2 regions of the Pseudarthrobacter sp. WHRI 8279 genome follow, and region 2 is predicted to be linked to the other one. Evidence: predicted binding sites of a transcription regulator. Region 2 holds the regulator's gene; the other holds the start of a gene.
The links. Region 2 encodes LexA, which represses DNA repair genes until DNA is damaged. Its sites were predicted from a motif close to TCGAACANNTGTTCGA; they were not measured.
Positions count from the first base shown of each region.

Region 1 (5,305 bases), 1.5 Mb from region 2:
TGATCGACGCCCTCCCCCCGGAGATGACCAAGGCACTGAACTATGACCAGATAGCCACCGGCCCGGGCTATACGCAGGCAACGCTGTTCGGGCTCCTCGGCTTCCTCCTGATGACCATCGCGTCTGTTTCCTGGGGCGCCGCTGCCGTGGGCGGAGACGAGGAATCGGGCCAGCTTGAGCTGACCCTCGCGCACGGGGTGCGCCGGGTGCAGGTGGTGCTGGACCGGGCCCTTGCCCTGCTGCTGCGCGTGGTGCTGCTGGCCGCCGTGGTGTGCGTCCTGGTGTGGCTGCTGAACGGTCCTGCCCAGCTGGGCATCGAGCTGGGCAACCTGCTGGGCGCCACGGTGCTGTTCGCCGGACTGGCACTGCTCAGCGGAACGGCGGCCCTCTGCGTCGGTGCTGTCACCGGCCGCCGCACGTACGGACTGGCCGCCGGCGCCGCCGTCGCCGTCCTCGGGTACGTGTTCAACGCGGTGGGCCGGCAGAGCAAGGATGTGGAGTGGCTGCTGGCTGTGAGCCCCTACCACTGGGCGTATGGAAACTCGCCGGTGGCGAACGGGGCGGACTGGCCGGCAGCGGCGTGGCTGTGGGCCATCTCGGCCGCGCTGGTGGTGCTCGCCGCCGTCGCCCTGGAACGGCGGGACGTGGGCGCTTAGGCCGCTACGCCCAACTGTGCGGCGCCGGGGTCCGGCTCCCGGGGAGGGTGCTGGACGCCCGCCACTCGTGGATCCAGTCGGGAAGCACCAGGTCAGCCGGCGGTTCGCCGAACTCCTTCAGGATGTCCGCCTGGCTGACCGGGCGTCCTTTGCTGACCAGCCGGGTGGCGATGTACGCGCGGGCGTACACCTCGCCGTCGGCCACCATACGCTGCTCAAAGAAGATGGCTTTAGCGTCCAGCCCAATGATGCGGGTCTCGATGGTGTAGTGCTGCCACAGCTGGAGGGACTTCCGGAAAGCAACCGTCTCCGCTGCCACCACAGGGCCCCAGCCCCGCCGGCGCATCCGCTTCCAAACGCCGCTGCGCACCATCAGGTCGAACCGGCCCAGGTCCATGAGGGACAGGTACATTCCGTTGTTGACGTGCATGGCGATGTCGATGTCCGTGGGCAGGACCCGCAGCGGGAGCGAGGAGCTGTCCCAGACGGTCAGGGGCGGGCGGCGCGACGAACGGACCAGCATAAGGAGGGTTCTCAGGAGCAGGTGCATCCCCCCATGCTACCCGTCAGTAACATTGGGGTCCCTGGCGCTGACAGTAGGATTTCCTGCATGACCCAACAACGCTACCGGGACCTGGCCGACTGGCCGCTGACGGTGACGGCACTCGTCTTCCTGGGAGCCTACGCATGGCAGGTCGTCGGCCGGATCGAGGGCAGCGCAGCCCTCCCGCTCGAGGCTGTCATGTGGGCAACCTGGGGCATCTTTGCCGTGGATTACCTGGCCAATCTGTGGCTGGCCGACAGCCGGGGCAGCTGGTTCGTCCGGAACCTGCACGAGCTGGTGATTGTGGCGCTGCCGTTCTTCCGGCCGCTGCGCCTCCTGCGGCTCGTGACGCTGTTGTCCGTGCTGCACCGGACGCTCGGCGATACCTTGAGGGGCCGGGTGGTCACCTATGTTGCGGGGTCAGCCACCATGCTGGTGTTTGTGGGCGCCCTGGCGGTCCTGGACGTGGAGCAGTCGGCCCCGGACGCGAAAATCGTCACTTTCGGCGATGCCTTGTGGTGGGCCATGACCACCATCACCACCGTGGGTTACGGCGACATGTACCCGGTGACGCCGATCGGGCGGATGGTTGCGGCCGCCCTGATGATGAGCGGCATCGCCGTCCTGGGTGTGGTCACGGCCTCCATCGCCTCGTGGCTGGTCCAGCGGGTGGAGGATACCGCCGAGGCCGTGTCCGAGGCCGAGGAGCCGGTCCGCGCTGAAGTGGCGGACCTCGCAGCAGAAATTGCCTCCCTGCGGCGTGAAATCGCTGTGCTCCAGGACCGGCGAACGCCCTAGCCGGACACCCGTTCACGGGCTGCCCAAAAAGCGTTGCCTGCGGGCAAGTACCGGGCCACCGTCGTTTGAGTAGCCTGCTCCGCGCTCGCCAAGTACCGCACTCAAATATTCGGGTAATTCCTACTGGTGCCGCCTGCCGTGCGCCCTTCCTAGACTCGGGATTCCTAGGACCGAACATATGTGCCGGCGGTCCCCCGGGGGTTGCTTCCCGGGGTCCCGTCCCTCGCGGAGCCTCCGTATCTTCTGGGTATGCGGATGCCTCCATCCCGCGCCTTTCCTGCGGCCCCGCATTAGCGGAGGCGCATGGCGCGTTCCCCTCGATCCGTCCCGCCCGCCGGAGCATACTGCATCGGCCTGGCTGGACCGAGCCTGGACGGGCTACCCATGAACCAGCCATACCTTTCCATCCCCGAAGGCCCCAGCAGGAGCTTCGCCACGGATGAACCCCGCACCGAGATCACCACTGGACGGCCGGTTATCAGCAACAGGCTGTGGGCCGGCATGGCAACGGCCGCCGTGGTGGCGGCGGTTGGCGTCGGCGCCCTGGCGGGGCCTCCCGCGTCAGTGGACCAGGGCACGACGACGGTGGGGCAGGTTGCCGCCGCAGCGTTGCCGGAGGTGCCGAACGCCGCAGCAGGCACCGACGCGCAGCCTGCTGCCGAGGCCGCTTCCGGAGCAGGACTGCCTGCTGCCCAGGCTGTTTCCGAGGCCCCGGCAGCACCCGCGGCCGAAGCGGCGCCACCAGCTGCACCCGAACCAGCGCCTGCACCTGAGCCGGCACCGGCTCCGGCCCCGGCTCCGGCGGGCGACCCGAACCTGTACACCGTGGTTCCGGGCGATACAGTCGGGGCAATCGCTGCCAGCCACGGTGTGGACATGAACGCCATGCTCGCGGCGAACGGCCTGGGCCACTACAGCATCATCGTTCCGGGCCAGACGCTGGTCCTCACGGGACCACCGGTGGCGGTAGCTTCCGCTGAACCGGCACCGGCACCCGCACCGGCCTTTGCTCCAGCGCCGGCCGCCCCCGCACCGGCCGCGGCTCCGGCGCCCGCCCCCGCCTTTGTCCCTGCCGCCCCGGCCATCCGCACCATCTACGTGGCGGGCGCCGGCGGGCAGTCCATGGTGGACGCCTGCATCGGGCCCATCCACTACACCCCCAACGATGGCTACTCGCTGTTTATCACCGAGCACGATTTCTGCGGCGGCTGGGCCCGGTTCTCCGGTATAGGGGTGGGGGAAACAGTCAGCATCCCGGGCTACGGAACCTACACGGTCTCAGCACGGGGGCAGGTGCCCAACCCGGGAACCACCAACGACGTCATCGCTGTCTTCGGCGGGTTCCCCCGCGCGATCCTCCAGACCTGCATCCCCGGCACCAGCCAGATGCTCCTGATTGCGCTGAACTGACCGGCACTCTTGGTGGCCCCTGGCTGGTGCGGTTCAGGGGGCGCCCAGGTTTCCCAAGCTTGTCCGCGGTTCCTAGCCTTGATGGCGGGGAGCCGCGGACAAGGCCATGACCGCCAGACAAAGAAACGCCACGGAGGGGACCCCGTGGCGTTGATGGCGGGAGCTCCCTGGCAGGGAAACCCACCTATGCGTTCATCGGTTTGCGTTCCGAGATGTGCTCCACGAGCTCTCCCACGCGCTGCTCGGAGTAGTTCCGGGCAATATCGCCTTGGCTGATGATGCCCACCAGCTTGTGGTCGGCGATCACCGGGAGCCGGCGGACCTGGTGGGCTTCCATCATCTCGATCGCCGCGTCAACGTTTGCGTCCGCGTCGATCCAGTGCGGCTTGCCCGAGGCGAGGTCGCGGGCCATCATGTCGCGGGGATCGCGTCCCGCGGCCACACACTTGAGCACAATGTCACGGTCGGTGATCATGCCCTTCAGCTTGCCGTCGTCACCGCAGATGGGCAGCGACCCACAGTCCAGGTCCATCATCATCCGGGCGGCATCCACCAGGGACTGGTCTTCCTTAATGCACTGCGCGTCCGTCGTCATGAATTCACGTACGGCACTCATTGATCCTCCTTCATCGATGGGGATATCGACGCAGGGTACCGGGGCACATGCGCCGATGCTGCCAGCCTACGCCGGGCTCCTGCTGATGTCGACGACGGTTTTCCACGGCTTCAGGGAGGGCTTCCGGCCCGCGTGCCGGCCCGCTTTCCGGCACTCCTGGCCTTCTTCGCGGCTCAGAACCATCAAGGGCCGGATCTGCGAACAAGCCCCTGACGGGACGGCAGCATCCGGCGCAGGGCACAAAAAAGCCTCCGGAACCATTTGGTTCCGGAGGCTTTTCCTTGGGTGGCAGATGAGGGATTCGAACCCCCGTAGGCGTTGCCAGCTGATTTACAGTCAGCCCCCTTTGGCCGCTCGGGTAATCTGCCGAACTTCAAAAGAAGTACCCGCCGATGCAGTCTGCGAACCGTCCGTTTCCGGGCCGTTCCGCTTCCAGTAACCGCGGGCAAGACAACTTTACAGAACTTCCGCCGAAGAATCGAATCGGGCCGCGGACGCAGCCAAAACCCCCGCAATTGCAGGGAAAACTAACGGAATCAGGCGCCGCCGAGGATCCTGCCGGCGAGCCGTTCTTCGAACTTCGAAGCCTGCTCCTCCGTGATCTGGTTCAGCTGGACGGCCCGAAGCAGGTCCTCGTGGACACCTTCCATCCGTGCTGAGGCCTCCGGCACGGGACTGAAGACGATGGCCGCTGCAACGGCCGCGGCGGCGACGGAGCTGGCGGCGCCCGCAACCGCGCCGGCTGCTGCAGTGGTGGTCCGTGTGGCGTACCGGACGGCCTTGCGGTGCATGGTGTTCCCTTCGTGCAGTTTCCCAACCGTTCCAACTCTGCGGCGGCCTCCTTCGTTCCCTCCGGGTGTCCGCTGAGAGGGAACTGTGAAACCCGGCTCCCCCACCAGCACCGGCATCCGTATTAGGCTTTTAGGCAGCGATCAAGCCCTGTTCCCGCACAGGGTCCCACCGGCATAAGGAGAGTCATGGCAGGCGAGTCAACGTTCGACGTCGTAAGCAAAGTGGACAAGCAGGAAGTGGCCAACGCGCTGAACCAGGCGCAGAAGGAACTGGCGCAGCGTTACGACTTCAAAGGCGTGGGAGCCGAGGTGGACTTCAGCGGCGAAAAAATCCTCATGAAGGCGAACTCGGAGGAACGCGTCCTGGCGGTGCTGGATGTCCTGCAGTCCAAGCTGATCCGCCGCGGCATCTCGCTGAAGTCCCTGGACACCGGCGAGCCGTACGCCTCCGGCAAGGAGTTCCGGCTCGAGGCCTCCATCAAGGAGGGAA
Region 1 is NZ_CP168162.1:2,154,920-2,160,224, forward strand. Features, by position in the region: gene ABRP28_RS09865 (ABC transporter permease subunit) at 1-656, shown strand, start outside; gene ABRP28_RS09870 (acyl-CoA thioesterase) at 661-1,206, opposite strand; gene ABRP28_RS09875 (potassium channel family protein) at 1,267-1,998, shown strand; gene ABRP28_RS09880 (LysM peptidoglycan-binding domain-containing protein) at 2,383-3,408, shown strand; gene ABRP28_RS09885 (CBS domain-containing protein) at 3,593-4,024, opposite strand; tRNA gene ABRP28_RS09890 (tRNA-Tyr) at 4,311-4,392, opposite strand; gene ABRP28_RS09895 (hypothetical protein) at 4,561-4,815, opposite strand; gene ABRP28_RS09900 (YajQ family cyclic di-GMP-binding protein) at 5,002-5,305, shown strand, end outside.
Region 1: a site for LexA is predicted at 2,169-2,184, ahead of ABRP28_RS09880 (LysM peptidoglycan-binding domain-containing protein). Genes of this name have one in related genera too.

Region 2 (5,699 bases):
GCCTTCAGCCTCGGTGCCATGCTCCACTCCGGCTTCAAAAAGGACCTGGAGGCCTACGCAGATGCCCAGGACCGGCCGGCCGCCGGCCACCCGCCTGCCGATGAGGCGGATGCCGTCCACGGCTTTGAGCTCACGCATCACTGTTTCGAAGGCCCCGACTCCGGGAACCACCAGGCCGTCGGCGTTCAGGACGTCCTCGGGCTTGGAGCTCAGGATGACTTCCGCCCCGGCCCGTTCCAGTGCCCGCACGGCGGACCGGACATTTCCGGAGCCGTAATCCAGGACGGTGACGGTGGGCTTGCCCTCGGGCGAGGGCAGCTTGTGGGAAGCGGAGGGATCGACGATGGCACCGTCCCGAAGGACCTGGCCGCTCACAGCGCACCCTTGGTGGAGGGAATCCCCTCAACACGGGGATCAGGTTCCACGGCAGCACGGAGCGCCCGCGCGAACGCCTTGAACTGGGCCTCTACGATGTGGTGCGGATCGCGGCCCGCGATGACGTTCATGTGCAGGCAGATACCCGCGTGCAGCGTGATGGCCTCGAAGACGTGCCGGGTCAGGGATCCCGTGAAGTGGCCGCCGATGAGGTGGTATTCCTGGCCGGCGGGCTCGCCCCCGTGCACCAGGTAGGGACGTCCGGAAACGTCAACGACGGCGTGCGCAAGGGCCTCGTCCAGGGGAACGGTGGCCTCGCCAAACCGGCGGATGCCGGCCTTGTTTCCCAGCGCGGTGCGCAGCACCTCCCCGAAGGTGATGGCTACGTCCTCCACGGTGTGGTGGACATCGATGTGGATGTCACCTGTGGCTTTGACGGTCATGTCGATCAGCGAGTGCTTGCAGAGCGCCGTGAGCATGTGGTCGTAGAAAGGTACCGACGTGTCGATGTCCGAGGTGCCGGTGCCGTCCAGGTTGATTTCCACGAGCACGGACGACTCACTGGTGGCACGTTCCATGCGCGCAGTGCGGGCCGCAGCCACGTTCGATCCGGTGGTACTCATGCTTTGGGTCCTTTTGGGCAGATGGGGTGGTTCAGGGCGTCCAGCGCCGCTGCTTCCAGTCTAGGCGGGAAGCGTGGCCTGGCTTGCAAGGATGCTTTCCAGGGATGTGAGGAAGGCTGTGGTTTCGGTCTCAGTTCCGGCCGTGACCCGGAGGTGGCCGGGAATCCCCACGTCCCGGATCAGCACTCCGGCGTCCAGCAGCTCCTGCCAGACCTGGTGCGGGTTCTCCAGTCCGCCGAAAAAGACGTAATTGGAGTCCGACGCTGCGGGCTTGAGGCCCATCCGCGTCAGCTCCGACACGATGCGGTCCCGCTGCTTCTTGATGTCTTCCACATCCGCCATCAGTGCCTCGCGGTGCTGGAGGGCAGCCAGGGCAGTGGCCTGCGTGATGGCTGAGAGGTGGTACGGCAGCCGGACCAGGCGGAGGGCATCGGCAACTTCGGGTGCGGCAGCCATGTAGCCCAGTCGGGCTCCGGCCAGCGCGAATGCCTTGCTCATGGTCCTGGACACGATCAGCCGCTCCCGGCCGGGCAGCAACGTCAGTGCGCTGGGCGTCCCGTCGTGTGCGAACTCGTGGTATGCCTCATCGACAATGACGATGGTCTGGCTTGCTTCGCCTGCCTCGTACACGGCCTCCACGACATCCAGCCCCAGCCCGGTCCCCGTGGGGTTGTTGGGCGAACAGAGGAAGACGATGTTGGGCTGCAGTTCCTTGACCTGCCGCGCTGCCGATTCAGCGCTGAGGCCGTAGCCTTCGGCGCGCTCTCCGACGATGTATTCGGTGTCCGTTCCGCTGGCCAGCAGCGGATACATCGAGTACGTGGGGGGAAAGCCGAGCGCTGTGCGTCCGGGACCGCCGAATGCCTGGAGGATCTGCTGGAGTACCTCGTTTGAGCCGTTCGCAGCCCAGAGGTTGGTCTCATCGAGGCCGTGGCCCAGATATTCCGCCAGCGCTTTGCGCAGTTCCGTGAACTCCCGGTCCGGGTAGCGGTTCAGGCCCGCGGCGGCTTCGGTGACTGCCGCACTGATGGCCGCCCTTACGTCCGCCGGAACACCATGGGTGTTTTCGTTGACGTTCAGGAGGATGGGGACGTCCAGCTGGGGCGCACCGTAAGGGGTAAGCCCGCGGAGGTTGCTGCGGAGGGGAAGCCGGTTCAGGCGTTCTAGCTGGTCATTCACCTGAACAGTTTAGTGCCCGTGCCGGAGGGCGGAAAATGTGACGGGTTCCTGTTCGCCCTCGGCATGCGCCCCCGGCCCATTCCATGGAGCAGCCCCCGCTGGTCCGGACCCTGCTGCCGGCTATGGCAGCTCAGCCGGCGGGAACGAACAACTGCTGGCCGGGGAAGACTGCGCCTGCGGAGAGGTTGTTGAGCTGCACGATGTCGGCCACAACATCGCGTGCGTCGCGATCAGGCGCCACGGCGGCTGCGATCCCCCACAGCGACTGGCCGGGCTGGACCGTCACGGTGACCGCGGAGGTCGTCTGGAGCTCCGCGTCTGAGTCGGAGGCTTTTGCCGGGGAGTTGAAGAAGCCTGCCAGCGAGAGCAGCAGGGCGGCCAGAAGAACCAGGGGAATACCGATCAGCACGATGCGGCCGCGCCGGGTCAGCCGCAGGGGCGGAAGGGGGGCCGGCCGTTCCGGCTGCCGCTCTTCAGGCCGGGACAGAAGGTGCTGCACAGAGAGCAGCTGTGGACGTGAACCCCGCGAAACAGATGTAGCTGACATGAACTGAGCCCTCCTGGACCATACTGTGCTGCCCGGATGTTCTGCTCCGACGCCCCCTAGGGCTTTCCGGTGCCACTTTCGAATGGCCGGCGTTCGCAGTAGAACATATGTTCGAACTTTGCTTCTTCTGTTTTAGCACCTATCAACGAACATTGTCGAGACTCGCTAGAACAAATGTTTGAAAAAGCAGTGTGGCTGGCCTAGTTTTGAACGAAAGAACAACCACCCGGACAGTCGATCAGCAGGGTCTGACATTATGGGGCGGGATCGTCCAGGGCCTTGCCGTGGATAGGCCCGGCGGACACCGAAAGGCATTGGCGAATATGGCAGCAGCAGCCGCCGGGGGCAGGGCAACCGCGCAACCGAAGAGGACCGCCAAGGGCCTGACGCCACGGCAGAAAAAGATCCTGGAAACGATCCAGCGTTCCGTCAATGTGAACGGCTACCCCCCGTCCATGCGGGAAATCGGAGATACCGTGGGCCTGGCCAGCCTTTCCAGCGTCACCCACCAGCTGTCCCAGCTGGAAAAACTGGGCTATCTGCGCCGTGACCCGAAGCGTCCGCGCGCCATGGAGGTCCTGATGCCCCTGACTTTGGACGGCGGTGCGGCCAAACCCGCCAGCCAGCCATCAGCAGTGCCCCCCAGCGGTGGCGCCACTGTCACGGAGCTGCCCACTGCCCTTGACACTGCGATGGTTCCACTTGTTGGCCGCATCGCAGCCGGTGGTCCCATCCTGGCCGACCAGCAGGTGGAGGACGTTATGCCGCTCCCCCGGCAGCTGGTGGGCCAGGGCGAACTGTTTATGCTCCGGGTGGCCGGGGATTCCATGGTGGACGCGGCCATCTGTGATGGCGACTGGGTTGTGGTGCGCCGCCAGGCGGATGCAGCCAACGGCGAGATCGTCGCTGCCCTCCTCGACGATGAGGCCACCGTCAAGACATTCCGGCAGCGTGACGGCCACACCTGGCTGCTCCCCCAGAACACCCAGTACGAGCCAATCCTCGGAGACCACGCCACCATCATGGGCAAGGTCGTTTCAGTGCTCCGCTCCCTGTAGCCAGGTTCCCCCCGCCCCGGGGGCACAGCAGGCTCCGGCAGTGTTGGGCCCTGCCGGGCCAAACACTCAGCTCGGCCAAACACTGCCCCGCCCAGGCGTCAGGCGTTCTCGCCGGCCAGCCTCTCCAGGGCCGCGATTGCCGTCTTCCGGTCCGTTGTGGACCAGAACGGCGGCAGCGCTTCCCGGAGGAACCCTGCGTAGCGCTCGGTGGCAAGCCGTGAGTCAAGCACAGCCACCACTCCCTTGTCCCCTGTGGAGCGGATCAACCGGCCTGCGCCCTGGGCGAGCCGGATGGCGGCATGGGTGGCCGAAACCGACATGAAGCCGTTGCCGCCAGCCTGTGCCACGGCCCGGGAGCGCGCCGTCATGAGGGGATCGTCCGGCCGCGGAAAGGGAATCCGGTCTATCACCACAAGGCGGCAGGACCCGCCAGGGACATCCACGCCCTGCCACAGGGACATGGTTCCGAACAGGCAGGTATCGGGCTCGTCGGCGAACTGCTTCACCAGGGCGGTCATGGTGGAATCGCCCTGGCAGAGGACCGTCATGTCCAGCTTGGGGCGGAGGGCTTCGGCGGCTTCCTCTGCGGCGCGCCGGGAGGAAAACAGGCACAGTGCGCCGCCGCCGGAAGCGCGGATGAGCGCCTCGAGTTCGTCAAGTGCTTCCGGGGATGCGCCCCTTCCGGGCTTCGGCAGGTGCCCGGCAACGTAGAGGATGCCCTGCTTGGGGTAGTCAAAGGGCGACCCCACGTCCACGCCTTTCCAGCGGGGGGCACCCTCGCCCACGAGTCCCAGCCCGCCGGCGGCAGGCTCAAACGCTGAACCAATGGCCAGCGTGGCAGAAGTAAGTACAACGGTGTGCCCGGAGAACAGGCCTTCCCGCAGCCGCCCGGCCACGGACAGCGGCGCAATGTTGATCAAAGCCGGCGCCGTCTCATCCGGCTGGGAAAATTCCTGCGCGGGATCAAAGGCGCTGGCGCGGGAAAACCACACCACTTCGCGGTTCTCCCGGGCAGCGAGGAGCCGTTCGCAAAGTTCCAGGATGAGCATCAGGCGGGACCGCGCAAGCTGCCTCCCGCCGTCGGGCGTGGCATTGCCGTCCCCCTTCGAATCCGAGAGGGCGGCGCGGCAGGCATCACGCAGCTGGTCCACGCAGTCCAGCTGTTCTTCATTCAGCCCGTTGGGCAGCAGTCCGTTCGGCACTGCGGCGAGGGCAAGTTCCAGGTTGGCGGCCGCGGCGTTGAGCGCGTCAACGGTGATGGCGGTGTGCTTGCGGGCTCCGGCGGCAGCCGCATGGACCATGGCCACGGACAGCTGTCCGGAGACCGCCCCCGTGACCCGGTCCTGGAGTTCGTGCGCCTCGTCCACCACCACGACGTCGTACTCGGGCAGGACCGCCAGCCCCTCAAAGGCGCTGACGGCGAGCATCGCGTGGTTCGTGACCACGACGTCCGCCTCCGCAGCGTCCTGCCGGGCAAGTTCACTGAAGCACTCTGCTGCCATGGGGCACTTTTGGGCGCCGAGGCACTCCATGGAGGTCACGGACACCTGGCGCCAGGCGCGGTCCGTAACGCCCGGCAGCAGCTCGTCGCGGTCGCCAGTGGCGGTCTTCTCCGCCCACTCCCGCAGGCGTACCACTTCCTTGCCGAGCTGGGACGAAGGGCCGCCAACGGAGGCCGCGAAGTGCGGCACACTGGTGTCCTCGCCCAGGCTGAACAGCTGGCCTTCCGCAGGTTCCTCGCTGGGGAAGCCGCCTTCCAGCTTGTGCCGGCAGACATAGTTGGACCGCCCCTTGACCAGCGCCACCTTGACCGGCCTGTCCAGGGCGGGAGTGATGGCCTTGAGCAGCCGGGGCAGGTCCCGGCCAACGATCTGCGTCTGGAGCGCAAGCGTGGCCGTGGACACCAGGGCGGGCTTG
Region 2 is NZ_CP168162.1:664,349-670,047, reverse strand. Features, by position in the region: gene hisH (imidazole glycerol phosphate synthase subunit HisH) at 1-375, opposite strand, end outside; gene hisB (imidazoleglycerol-phosphate dehydratase HisB) at 372-998, opposite strand; gene ABRP28_RS02995 (histidinol-phosphate transaminase) at 1,059-2,177, opposite strand; gene ABRP28_RS02990 (LysM peptidoglycan-binding domain-containing protein) at 2,308-2,724, opposite strand; gene lexA (transcriptional repressor LexA) at 3,048-3,782, shown strand; gene ABRP28_RS02980 (ATP-dependent DNA helicase) at 3,881-5,699, opposite strand, start outside.